Regions from separate parts of the Paenibacillus sp. GM2FR genome, predicted to be linked through region 3. Evidence: riboswitches for the same ligand, from Rfam matches in the RefSeq annotation. Region 3 holds a riboswitch; each other region holds the start of a gene.

Region 1 (4,213 bases), on a different contig from region 3:
TCCTGACGGCGGCGACGATACGCCCAATGATTCGTGGGGCCGTGTCCTTGCCCCAGGTTTAAGCCGTCTTCAATGGCCGCTTGGATGAAAGAGCGTCCGCTCTGAATGGCATCGAATGCGCTCAAGCCTTTGGCCAAGCCTGCGGTGATGGCGGCAGAGAAAGTGCACCCGGTACCATGCGTATGAACGGTATGAATTCGTTTGCCGTATAATTCCGTGAAGGCCATACCATCGTATACAAGGTCCATGACGGGAGGACTGCCGGGATTTCCGAATCTGTCGCCATTCTTGATAATTGGGGAGCGTCCCTCACTTAACTCCCCGTTATGGCTGGCAGTTCTCGTTTGGCCAGACGTTAATTCGGACCTAGGCAACTCTTCCTGCTGCGTATCCGCCATTATATCTGGTTCCCTGTCTCTTTGGTGATCCGCATCTTCATGACCGACAAGCATCCCCTCATCATGGCCGCCCTTGATCACAACGATCTTGGGCCCCAGAGCATGAATACGCCTCGCTGCTTCCTTCCGATCTTCCATTGTGCGGATACGCATCCCCGCCAATACTTCGGCCTCCGGTATGTTGGGGGTGACAATCAAGGCCAGCGGCAGCAAATCTTCTCTTAAAGCCTGCACCGCTTCGCTTTGCAGCAGCTCCGCTCCGCCTTTGGCAATCATTACAGGATCGACAACGACCTTCTCCCAGCCAAAAGCCCGAATCCGGTCAGCAACCAGGCGAATGATCTCGGCGTTGAACAGCATGCCCGTCTTCAATGCATCTACTCCAAGGTCCGGGCCTACCGCTTCCATCTGCTCGGCGGCTGCTTCGGGGGGCAGTGGATATACGCCGTGAACCCCCAAGGTATTCTGCACCGTGATCGCCGTAATCGCCGACATGCCGTATACGCCGAGCTCTTGGAAGGTTTTCAGATCGGCCTGAATGCCGGCGCCTCCGCCGCTATCGGACCCGGCAATCGTCAGTGCCCGGGGCACGCGAGTCTTGCTCATCGTGTGCCACCTGCAGCGGTCGCTTCTGCTTCCCGGACAGCCGCATATCCTTCCAGCGAGTCTGGATGGAGCTTTGCCAGCTCATCCAGGAAAGCGATCTGGAAGCTCCCCGGTCCCTGGTCTGCCGTGCGCTCTGCGGCTTTTGCCGCCGCGGCCCCGTAGAAGGCCAGTCCCGCCGTACCCGCAAGCAGCAGGTTTGCCTCCACTGCGGCAAAGGCACCCAGCACCGAGGTCAGCAGGCACCCTGCGCCGGTGACCTTCGTGAGCAGCGGGTCACCGCCAGTAATGATACGCACTTCACTTCCATCGGTAATTACGTCCTCTTCACCGGTAATGGCCACGATCGTGCCTAATTCGCGTGCAGCCCGCACAGCCAGCTCGGCATGATTGCTGCCTGCGCTGATGCCAGCGTCTACGCCTTTGATCTCGCGGGCTTCCCCAACAAGGTGAGCGACTTCAGCCGCGTTTCCACGCACAAGCGAAACCTTCACCTCGCTCAGAATCCGCAAGGCCGACTCCGTCCGAAAACGGGTCGCGCCCGCACCGACCGGATCCAGCAGGACCGGGACGCCATGGGCATTGGCCGATTGCCCCGCTATTATCATCGCATCTACCAGCTCGCGGTTCAGCGTGCCGATGTTCAATACGAGTGCGCCCGCGATGGCGGCCATATCCGCCACTTCCTCGGGCGCGTAAGCCATGACCGGCGACGCGCCCAGCGCGTACAAGCCGTTAGCCGTAAAATTCGTAACCACCACGTTTGTCATATTGTGAACGAGGGGGCTCGTCTGCTGTACCTTCGTTAAAAGCGCCGAAACCTCTTTTTCCCATGCATGCATATGAATCAGCCTCTCTTATCTATAATGGAATTTATGTGCTTGATACAGTTTCTCCTTACAGCACCGCAGCCTGCAGCTGCACCGGCCATTCCTCCTGCTTATATGCCATATCCCAGAACATATACTCCAGTTGGTAGCTCAGCATGAAATGCTCCGTCATCCGTTCCCGCTCGGCTGCCGTCGCACGCTCTGCCCATTCATCGACACGGTTGCAGAACTTGGCTGTCGCGTCTTCCCCCCGGTTGCCGTAGAAATAAATCCAGTCATAGAACGGATGGGACGCATCCGGCTTCACTTCATCCAGCAGCCTGCGGCCAATCTCCAGGTACGTCCACGGGCAAGGAAGCAGTACCGCCATAATCTCGCCCAGACTGCCCTCATGCGCCACCGTCAGCATATGACGGATATAATGATGCGCGGACGGAGCAAGCGGATACCCCTGAAGCTCTTCATAGGTCACCCCGGCGGCTGTGCAAAAATTCTGATGCGGGTGCACCTCGCTGTGCAGGATGAACGAAATCTGTTCGTTAAAGGTCACGATCTCTTCCCTGCTGGTCGATTTGGATATGGCGATACCGTAAATCCGCATGTAGGCATTCAAATACTCAAAATCCTGTTTTACATAGTGAATCAACTGCTCCCGCTCCAGATTCCCCTGGGCAATGCCTTTTACGAAGGGATGATCGAAGATTGCTTGAAAAATACCTTCCGCCTGCTGACGGAGCTCTTGCGTGAAACTCATTTTTGTCCCCACCTCCAACATATTGAAGAGCAGGAAGTCCGTAAGTCACGAGTTTCCAGGCAACGCTAAAAAGCCGCCCCCGAAAACTGGAGCGGCTTCGTCAACAAGCCCGAGTGCGCCAAAAAACGCACCGAGACCTCATATACGAAGGCTCCACTTTCCTACGCTAGTACGAACTAGATCAGGTTCAAAGGGTCCAAGATACGCTCTTGTCTCAGCCGCTAACGGCTCCCCTAGTGGACTTCCTATTCTTTTGTCTAATACTGTACATAGGTTTGTGGGTCGTGTCAAACGTGAACCGTTCGCGGACAGAACTCCACGCTTGAAACCTTTACATGACCGGGTGATCATAATGTTCTACGGTGGCGGTGGTTATTTTGCTAAATTAAAAAGCCGTATGCCCAAAACTTGTTTTGGGAACACTGACGCTCGGTTGTCATATATGCCCCCGCATAATGAGTACATCAGAGCAGCTCAAATAAATGAAATTTAAGGGAGCGAGCGTATTTATGACGAACCCATCGAAAGCGGTTAAACCCATTCCGGATGGCTATACCTCCGTGACACCGTGGATCATCTCAAGAAACTCCGCAGCGCTGATCGAATTCCTGCAGCAGGCTTTTCAAGCCGAAGAGTTAGCCCGCGTCTATGTTGGCGATGGTATCATCGGCCATGCCGAGGTGCGAATCGGGGACGCCGTCGTGATGATGTTTGACGCGAAGCCGGAATGGCCGGATAGCCCGGCATACCTCCGTTTATATGTTGAGGATTGCGATGCCGTCTACCAGCAAGCGCTGGCCGCAGGAGCCGTCTCGGTCACGGAGCCAACAAGCTTGTTCTTCGGTGACCGGGTGGGACGGGTACGGGACCCGTTCGGCAACTTATGGTGGATTCAGACGCGAATGGAGGACCTCACTTCTGAGGAAATGGAACGACGAGCCCAAGACCCGGAATACATCCGGGCGATGGCCTATGTTGCCGGAGCGGACATTGTGGTGAAGATTTCGTAAAAAGGTGGAAGCGAAGCAAAGGCGTCATTACAGGGAGGGCACGGATGGATTCGTGGATGGATTCGGGTCCCGGGGATGCTTGGATGGCTGCCAACCAAAACGATGTAGAACCGCATGATTTTAAGTAGCTATGGTTTAGTGGTAGAAAACGGGGGAACTCAGAGTAGATAGCTGAGGCCACTGCTCGTCGTGGTGCTAGTGCTGGCCTTGGTGCTACTGCTGGCCTTGGTGCTACTGCTGGTCTTGGTGCTACTGCTGATCTTGGTGCTACTGCTGATCTTGGTGCTAGTGCTGATCTTGGTGCTACTGCTGATCTTGGTGCTACTACTCATCTTGGTGCTAGTCCTGATCTTGGTGCTAGTGCTGATCTTGGTGCTAGTGCTGATCTTGGTGCTACTACTGATCTTGGTGCTAGTGCTGATCTTGGTGCTACTACTGATCTTGGTGCTAGTGCTGATCTTGGTGCTAGTGCTCGAGGACAAGCGGACTGAGGATACGTTATTTAGCCAAATCGGGGTTATTTTCGAGAGCTAGCGGACACCAGATACGTTATTCATAGAATATGATGGCAAATAGGCACCTTATTGCGGTAATAAGGGATCCTGAGTCCGTTATATT
Region 2 (4,213 bases), on a different contig from region 3:
CTGCGGCCAACAGGCCGAGTTTGGCTTTATAAGTCATATGCCTTTCTCCTCATCAGTAAGAAAATGAATATACCGCTTCCGAGTACGCCCACGGTTAGACTAATCGGAATTTCATAGGGATAAATAATAATCCGGCCCAGGATGTCACAGAACAGTACGAACCCGGCCCCCAACAGCGCGGTATGCGAAAGGCTTTTTTTCAAATGGTCTCCTAAGTATAAACTGACAATATTAGGTATGATCAGACCAAGAAACGGAATCACGCCGACGGTCAGCACGACGGATGCCGTAACCAGCGCCACGATGACCAGTCCCAGATTCACAACTCTCCGGTAGTGAAGACCCAGGTTGGTTGCAAACTCCTCTCCCATTCCGGCCACCGTAAACTTGTTGGCAAACAGATACGCCAGAATCACAAGCGGGATACTAATATAGAGCATTTCATACTGGCCCTTCATGATCATGGAAAAATCACCCTGAAGCCATGCGGACATATTCTGAATAAGATCATATTTGTAGGCAAAGAAAGTGGCTATCGAACTGACGATATTACCAAACATCAGTCCAACGAGCGGGATGAAGATCGCATCCTTGAACTTGATCCGATCCAGGATCTTCATGAAGATAAAGGTTCCTGCCAGAGCGAATACAAAGGCCACAAGCATTTTGATAAGCGGTCCGCTTGTCGTGAAGACGAGCATCGCTACCAAAATCCCCAGTCTGGCTGAGTCCATCGTACCTGCCGTGGTCGGCGATACGAACTTATTGCGGCTGAGCTGCTGCATGATCAATCCGCAGATGCTCATGCTGACACCCGCCAATATGAGACTGACAAGCCTAGGAATCCGGCTTACAAGCATAATATGCTGTTGTTGTTCTGTCATCGAAAACAGTTGCAGTGGCGAGATATCTTTAACTCCAATAAATAATGAAATTACGGAGAGTACCACAACGGCTGCAAATAAGTATCTAATCTTCATGGCTCTTCCTTCTATGCGTATGTCTCTAAACACCCGGGATCTTGCAATTTTCATCACCATTCTCATTGAGATTGATTATCAATTGCGTTCTGATATGCATTATATCATCCTCATTCTGGCTCGACAAGTATAATTGAGAATGAAAATCAATTAATAGCTTCATACATGTATATTTTGTTCATGAATTGTTCATAATATGAAGTTTCGAGGAGACATAACTAATATCCACAGGCAGAGTCACACTTTCGTTAAGCTTCCCTTTAATGAGACTTCTCTAAAAACTAGACGAATTCAATTCATATTAAATACATAAGAAAAATTATATTTAATCAAAAGCCGTTGACAATTGCTCTAAGTTATATTAATATCCTAACATAATTATTATTTCTAACTAAACGTAAGTTAATATGGAATGATAATTAAATTGATTGCAATAAAAAGCAAAATGCATATTTGCTTGAAGTAAAGGACATCTTCTTATCAGGCGAATGCAAATTCGATTACACCAGGAGGTTTTTTTTCAATGTCTAAAGATTTTTCAACTGCACTCAAAAATCGCCGTTCTTATTACGGGATTAGCAAAGAATCCGTTATCTCGGACGAGCGTATCCAAGAAATCGTAAACGAAGCGGTTAAGTATACCCCTTCTTCTTTCAACTCCCAAAGTGCACGCGTCGTTGTATTGCTTGGCGAACAGCATGATAAACTGTGGAACATGACGGAAGGCATCCTGAAGGAAGTCGTTGGCGATGAAGAAGCCTTCAAATCCACGGCCGACAAAATGGCTGCATTCCGCGCTGGTTACGGTACGGTATTGTTCTTCGAGGACAACAACGTCATTGCCGGGCTGCAACAAAACTTTGCCGCTTATGCCGACAACTTCCCGGTTTGGTCCAACCAATCCAACGGCATGCTGCAATTTGTAGTATGGACATCCCTTGAAGCAGAAGGTCTGGGTGCATCCCTGCAGCACTACAACCCGCTGATCGACGAAAAAGTAAAATCCGAATGGAACATCCCAGAAAGCTGGAAGCTGATTGCTCAAATGCCTTTCGGTAAGCCGGTTGCTGAACCAGGCGAAAAAGAATTTGCACCGCTGGAAGATCGCGTGAAAGTATACAACTAAACCAATAGATGAAAAAACCGCCTTCCTAAGTTCCTGCAACTGGGATAGGCGGTCTTTTTTATAATGGGCAAAGATTGAAAAACCGATCGCAAAACGATACAATTACACAGGTAAGAACCCTCGAATTCCTACGATAACGGAGGCTCCGGGGCAAACTTGCAATAACCAACTACATAGGATGTTGGCTGTACTAGGGGTGCCATGTGCTGAGAGACGGCGGGCTGCCGTTAACCCTTATCACCCGATCTAGGTCATACTAGCGTGGGGAAGTGTAGCATTTATGTTTATTTCTTTTCGTAGGCATAACTGCACCTTCTTCATGGGGTGCGGTTTTTTTGCGTGGACTTATATTATGGGGAGGAAATGACAATGAATGAGCTTGTATGCGGAACCAGCCGGATCGTCGGATGCCGGTTCTCGGTATTTCCCATGACGGACCGGTTTGTAGAGGTCATCATGGACGCACTACAATCTGTGGATACGGAGAAAGTGTGGATTCAGACAGATGATGTGAGCACCTGTATTCGTGGACGAGCAGAGCATGTCTTTGATGTTACAAGTGCGATATTCGCCCATGCCGCGGCGAGCGGCGTGCACACCGTTTTTAATGGTACTTATTCCATCGGCTGCCCCGGTGATACGGACGCCGATGTATATATGACTGAGGATTCGACCCTCTTAAACCGTGACATCGGAGAACATGCCGAAATCGAGACTGCCTGCCAATTCGCTCTTTACCCCATGGGTACCGATAACTATATGGAAGTCATCTACAGTGAAGTAAATCGTGCGAAGGAAGCCGGGACATTCGCCGGAAGCGTTCATTACGCCAGCCGATTGGACGGGTCCCTGTCCCGGGTATTTGGATCGCTTGAAGACGCGTTTTTACATGCGATTCAATCCGACAGCAGCCATCTGGTCATGACTGCAGTTGTGTCCGCACACAGCCCATCAATCAAAGCCGCATCGAATTGAGTTCTATTGAGGCAGACAAAAGCCCGGCAAAAGCCGGGCTTTCCTGTCACTAGCTGCCAAGAATCTTGACAGTTTAAACCCAAGCACTCAAGATAATTACGAGCAGGATAAAGAGAACCAAAATAGTTCCTACTGAATTGCCCCATGCGCCGCCGTATTCTCCGCTCATGAAGATCCCCTCCTGGATTTAAAGAATGACGTGATGTAATCTAATCACACTATTATAGTATTGCCCGCTTTGTGCTAGTGTCACGGCTAATGTACCTCTCTTTATATATTGGTTAGGAAATATTATTCCTCAAAACCAATGAGAAGCTTCCCTCCGTACGGACGGAGCATTTCCTCGGTGAATGCCATCAGAGCTGAGGGATCATCCTGGCGATACATCGCCGCGAGCGCTGCTTCCAATCGGTCTCCCAAGATTGTGTCATAGCGGCTGAACAGCCGGAACAGTGTTTTCCCTTCACCCGTCCACTCCCGGTTCACCCTAAGTACAAATTCACAGAGAATCGCCGCGATTTTGTGCACCGTAAACCATTTTTCGCCATCCCTTCGTGGACCCTCCAAGTCCAGCATGTACTCGGTTAGCATATAACGGTATTGGTTCATGTCGGTTAGCGTCAAGGGCATGGGGCCGTAATTCAAATCGCTTCGGGCCTCCGCCCGTACCTCTTCTCCCTCGGGCAGCGCGCGCAGCACCGTCCCATCCGCAATCATCCGCTGCATTGACGGATTCGCCGCCATGACGCCCTCGTCGAAATATTCGCGATACGAGGATAAAGACAATATAAATATTTCCGCGATCCACCCATGTGCCTCTATCGTCTTCCTGCTGAAATCATATCCGTCCCGTTCTATGACCATGATGTCCAAATCGGATTGTTCATTATATTCGCCTCTGCTCGCACTGCCGCCGAGCACAGCAAGCAAACAGTCGGGATAATCGTGTTGAATGACACGTTTCGCTGCCTCTACCGGTTCCATCCTCATGACGTTTCCTCCAATATGACTCTAATCCTCCCGAAAAAAGGGCTCAAAATATCTAATTCAGCGAAAACCCTAAACGTACCTGAATCATATGGTAAATAAACGATTACCCTCATGTTGATCATAAGGAAGAAGGGATAGATGA
Region 3 (4,213 bases):
CATACATCGCTGCATCCGCGCGGCCAATCAGCTCCTGGTCATTTCTGGCATGATCCGGGTAAACCGCAATGCCGATACTCGGCGTGGTTCGAACCTCATGTCCTTCCAGGTCGTACGGCTCGCTAAGCATCGTCCAAATCTCCTCCGCCATCCAGATCAGCTCCTGATCTTCGCCGGCTGGATGGATCATGACGGTGAATTCGTCTCCTCCTAATCGGGAAACCAAGATTCCCTTGGATTCGAGAGTTTGAAGCCGGTCTGCAACCTTTCGTATCAACAAATCGCCGGCACGGTGGCCGTATCGGTCATTGACTCGTTTGAAACGGTTCATATCCATATACAGCAAGCCTACGCGGGAACCTTTGCGGTCCGCCTCCTTCAGCGAACTCGACAGCCTTGCATTAAAATAACGGCGATTATACAGCCCCGTAAGATCATCGCGATGTGCCAGGGATTCACTCTGCATCAGACTTTCATGCAGTCGGGCAAACAAACGGTCGTTCTCGAACTGAATCAAAATCTGCCTGAACAAAATCAGGATAACGCACAGGGATAGGCCGGTAAACAGTCCATTCCACCCTCCAAAACGCTGCGCCATAAGGGCAAACATCCCGCCAAGCACGCTGTAGGGAAGCAGGTACCTTACGATCAGGTTTCCGATCGAACGCGGCTCCCGCTCGCCAACAGAGGGCTTACGGGAATCAGGGGCAGACTGCCCACCTGCGAAACTAATAAAAAATACCGATAATGAATAGAGTGGATACAGGTAGGGACGTGCCTCGATACCCATAAGATCAACAAGATAGATGTATAGAACATCTCCTGCAATATAAGTACTCCCGCCAAGACATAACAGAATGGCCGACCATTTCCTTAACTGTCCGGTATTAAAATACAACACCAGCGTAAAAAAAATAAGTACCATTGCGCACAGCGGATACAGCATGTCCACCCAAATGTTTCCCCATACTGCCTCATGGGCCAGACCCTCAAGCTCAGGTTTGATGAAATACTCCCATCCTACCGTCATGACCGTTATGCCAACAATCACGATGTCCAGCATAAACCGGAGCCCCCGAAACGAACCCTGTACATGCCGGAATAAATAAATGAGAGAACTTGCGAACAGGATGAGTTCGAGCCCCCAGAAGAAATGGGTTAGAGCTGGAGAGAAAGCGCTCTCTTTTCCAAACCAAACATGACATGCGTAAATGATTCGGGCCGCTGCATCCCCCATCAATCCGAGACTCACAATAAACCAAAACCTGCGAAGATGCACCTCATAGCGCCGACTAATCCGCATTAAATAAACGGAGGCGGCTGCAGGAGGAATAATGACTAGAACACGCTGAAGCGATAAAGCGTCAGGCATCCACAGAGCGATCATTATCTGAATGAATGCATATATCATGGCGAGTCGAATCCACAGATGATCTGCTGGAGTTGGACTCATAAGCATTCCTCCTCGGCCAAAAGGTAAGCTTTTTTCAACACTTGTTTGTTAGGTCTTTAGAATTAATACTTCTAGTTCTCATGATACTTTTTACCCACCCAAAAGTAAAGATGAGGAAATGAAAGAAAAACCACGGATTCTACTCTATGAAACCCGTAACACTCCGAAAAGTTACCGCCTTCAAGACCCACTTGACGTATAGGAATTATGTGATAATATTTCATTCATATCTCATATGAATCGGAAAGGGTGTTTAGCCTTGTCACAGAAACGATTGGATCATGTCGGCATTGTCGTCCGGGACCTTGAAACCACGATCGCCTTTTACACCGCCGTCGTCGGACTTGAACTGAAGGATCGCCTTACCCATACCAATGGCGTCATCCAGCTGGCATTCCTCGGATTTAACGGCAGCGACGAAACGGAGGTCGAGCTTATTCAGGGTTACAGCGACACGCTGCCCGCAGAAGGGACCGTTCATCATTTTGCCGTCAGCACGGATAACATCGAAGAGGAATATGCTCGCGTTCAGGGACTGGACGTACCTCACTTGGATGAGGAAATCGTGACGCTCCCGAATGGGTATCGCTATTTCTTCGTTCACGGTCCCGAAGGGGAGTGGATTGAGTTTTTCCAGCGCTAACCTCTTACGTACGGTAGAAGCCTTATTCAAATCCTTTATCTTGTGAAAGGTTCATAGCTCCATTCATTCTTCCAATTGCATACGTGTTCTAAACCAAGACCTGCCTCGTTCGTGCCCCTTCGAACTAGACAGGTCTGGTGTGTTAGGACTATAATAGCGGATGTAATGATCGAAACTTCATAAATACCGGGGGAGCTGGAATTTGGCCGGCTGAGAGTGTATCCGATATGATACTGACCCTTACACCTGATCTGGGTAATGCCAGCGTAGGAAGCCCATGTTTGCGGCAGCTGTTCATTTGCCGTGGTATACACTTACGCCGTCATGCGTCCTGATATCATCAGGGCGCTTTTTTTGTGGAGTTAACGAGGTTATAGAAAGAGAATTCAAAGGAGAGAAGAAACGATGAAGAAGGGAACATGGATTCCGCTGCTTCTTGCTTGCGTCCTGCTGATGGTTGCGTCTGGATGCGGCACAAGCGGACAGAACAAGAAGACAGGTGCCGAAGGCGAAGACAGTCAGACTCCCGGGAAACTCCGTGACGTACAGCTGATGCTCGATTGGTCCGCCAATACGAATCACACCGGCCTGTATGCAGCGAAGGAGCTTGGGTATTATGAGGAAGAAGGGCTTAATGTCCAGATCGTCCAGCCGGGAGCAGGCGGAACCGATACGCTGGTCGCATCCGGAAACGTCCCGTTTGGCATCAGCTATCAGGAAGGCGTAACGCTGGCCAGAACGCAAGGATTGCCGCTCGTTTCCATTGCAGCGATCATTCAGCATAATACATCCGGCTTTGCCGCCCCCAAGGATAAGGGCATCGTGAAGGCAGGCGATTTTGAAGGAAAATCCTATGGAGGCTGGGGCTCGCCTGTGGAGGAAGCCGTCATGAAATCCATCATGGAGATTGATGGCGCCGATGTCAGCAAGGTGAATATGGTCAATATGGGCGATGCCGATTATTTTACGGCCGTGAAACGCGACATTGATTTTGCCTGGATCTTCTATGCTTGGACGGGGATTGAAGCCGAGCTTCGCAATGAGCCGCTTGACATGATTTATGTGAAGGACTACTCGGAGCAGCTTGATTATTACACACCGGTGATCGTAACGAACGAGAAGCAGATCCAGGAGGACCCCGAGCTTGTCAAAGCGTTCATGCGGGCGACTTCAAAAGGATATGACTTTGCGATTCAACATCCTGAAGATGCGGCAGCCCTGCTTACGAAGGCTGTTCCTGACTTGGATGCCGAACTGGTTCTCGCCAGCCAGAAATGGCTGAGCCCCCGTTATCAGGATGATGCACCCCGCTGGGGCGAGCAGAAAGCCGAAGTATGGTCGGGGTATGCCGACTGGATGTTTGAGCGCAAGCTGCTGGAGAAGGAACTTGACGCGGACCGCGCATTTACCAATGAATTTTTACCGGAGCAGCCATAAGGTTATTTCTATTTAAGAGGAGAGACAGCAGGCCGCCTCTCTTCCATTACAATATAGCTTGCACGAAAGGATGAGTTTATATGGCGAATACACTCTTAAGCATTCAAGTAATACCGAGAACGCCAAACGGGGCCGACAGCATCCCTTATGTGGATGAAGCGATCAAGGTCATTCAGGAATCGGGCGTAAAATATGAGGTCCATGCACTCGAAACGACCATGGAAGGAGAGCTCTCCGAGCTGCTCAAGATCGTTGAGCGCATGCACGAGGCGCTGGTGAATGCGGGAAGTCCCAGCATCATATCCCAAGTCAAAATCGCGCATCATCCGACCGGCATCAGCATGGATAAGCTGACTGAGAAATACCGTCCATGAAAAGCTGGTGGAGTTCTGTTTGGCCGCCCGTTGTGGCGGTCCTCTTCTTTTTGATGGTTTGGCAGGCCGCAGTATCCGTATTCGACATTGAACCCTTTATTTTGCCTGCGCCGACGGCCATCGGGCATGAGGCCGTTACCGGAGCTTCCGGTCTCTTCCAGCATACAGCGGCCACCCTGCAATTAACCCTGATCGGATTTATGATCGGCACGGCGATCGGTCTTGTCATCTCGCTGGCTCTGCACATGGTGCCTTTTCTCAAAACCGCCCTTTATCCGCTTCTTATTCTTAGCCAGAATGTGCCGA

What was found. Region 3 has a riboswitch for thiamine pyrophosphate ahead of PAEVO_RS23715 (ABC transporter substrate-binding protein). Riboswitches for the same ligand answer to the same signal wherever they lie in the genome.
Region 1: another riboswitch for thiamine pyrophosphate. It lies ahead of tenA (thiaminase II); the one in region 3 lies ahead of PAEVO_RS23715 (ABC transporter substrate-binding protein).
Region 2: another riboswitch for thiamine pyrophosphate. It lies ahead of PAEVO_RS14825 (YkoF family thiamine/hydroxymethylpyrimidine-binding protein); the one in region 3 lies ahead of PAEVO_RS23715 (ABC transporter substrate-binding protein).

What each region holds. Positions count from the first base shown of each region.
Region 1 covers NZ_MKZM01000010.1:294,017-298,229, reverse strand. The annotation lists gene thiD (bifunctional hydroxymethylpyrimidine kinase/phosphomethylpyrimidine kinase) at 1-1,004, opposite strand, end outside; gene thiM (hydroxyethylthiazole kinase) at 1,001-1,843, opposite strand; gene tenA (thiaminase II) at 1,899-2,585, opposite strand; TPP riboswitch at 2,727-2,830, opposite strand; gene PAEVO_RS26460 (VOC family protein) at 3,095-3,595, shown strand; gene PAEVO_RS34135 (hypothetical protein) at 3,911-4,129, shown strand.
Region 2 covers NZ_MKZM01000008.1:3,291,756-3,295,968, forward strand. The annotation lists gene PAEVO_RS14810 (iron chelate uptake ABC transporter family permease subunit) at 1-37, opposite strand, end outside; gene PAEVO_RS14815 (ABC transporter permease) at 27-980, opposite strand; gene PAEVO_RS14820 (nitroreductase family protein) at 1,504-2,106, shown strand; TPP riboswitch at 2,289-2,391, shown strand; gene PAEVO_RS14825 (YkoF family thiamine/hydroxymethylpyrimidine-binding protein) at 2,476-3,081, shown strand; gene PAEVO_RS14830 (sporulation protein YjcZ) at 3,155-3,250, opposite strand; gene PAEVO_RS14835 (nucleotidyltransferase domain-containing protein) at 3,373-4,071, opposite strand.
Region 3 covers NZ_MKZM01000009.1:602,014-606,226, reverse strand. The annotation lists gene PAEVO_RS23725 (GGDEF domain-containing protein) at 1-1,453, opposite strand, end outside; gene PAEVO_RS23720 (VOC family protein) at 1,713-2,096, shown strand; TPP riboswitch at 2,275-2,386, shown strand; gene PAEVO_RS23715 (ABC transporter substrate-binding protein) at 2,502-3,533, shown strand; gene PAEVO_RS23710 (MTH1187 family thiamine-binding protein) at 3,614-3,907, shown strand; gene PAEVO_RS23705 (ABC transporter permease) at 3,904-4,213, shown strand, end outside.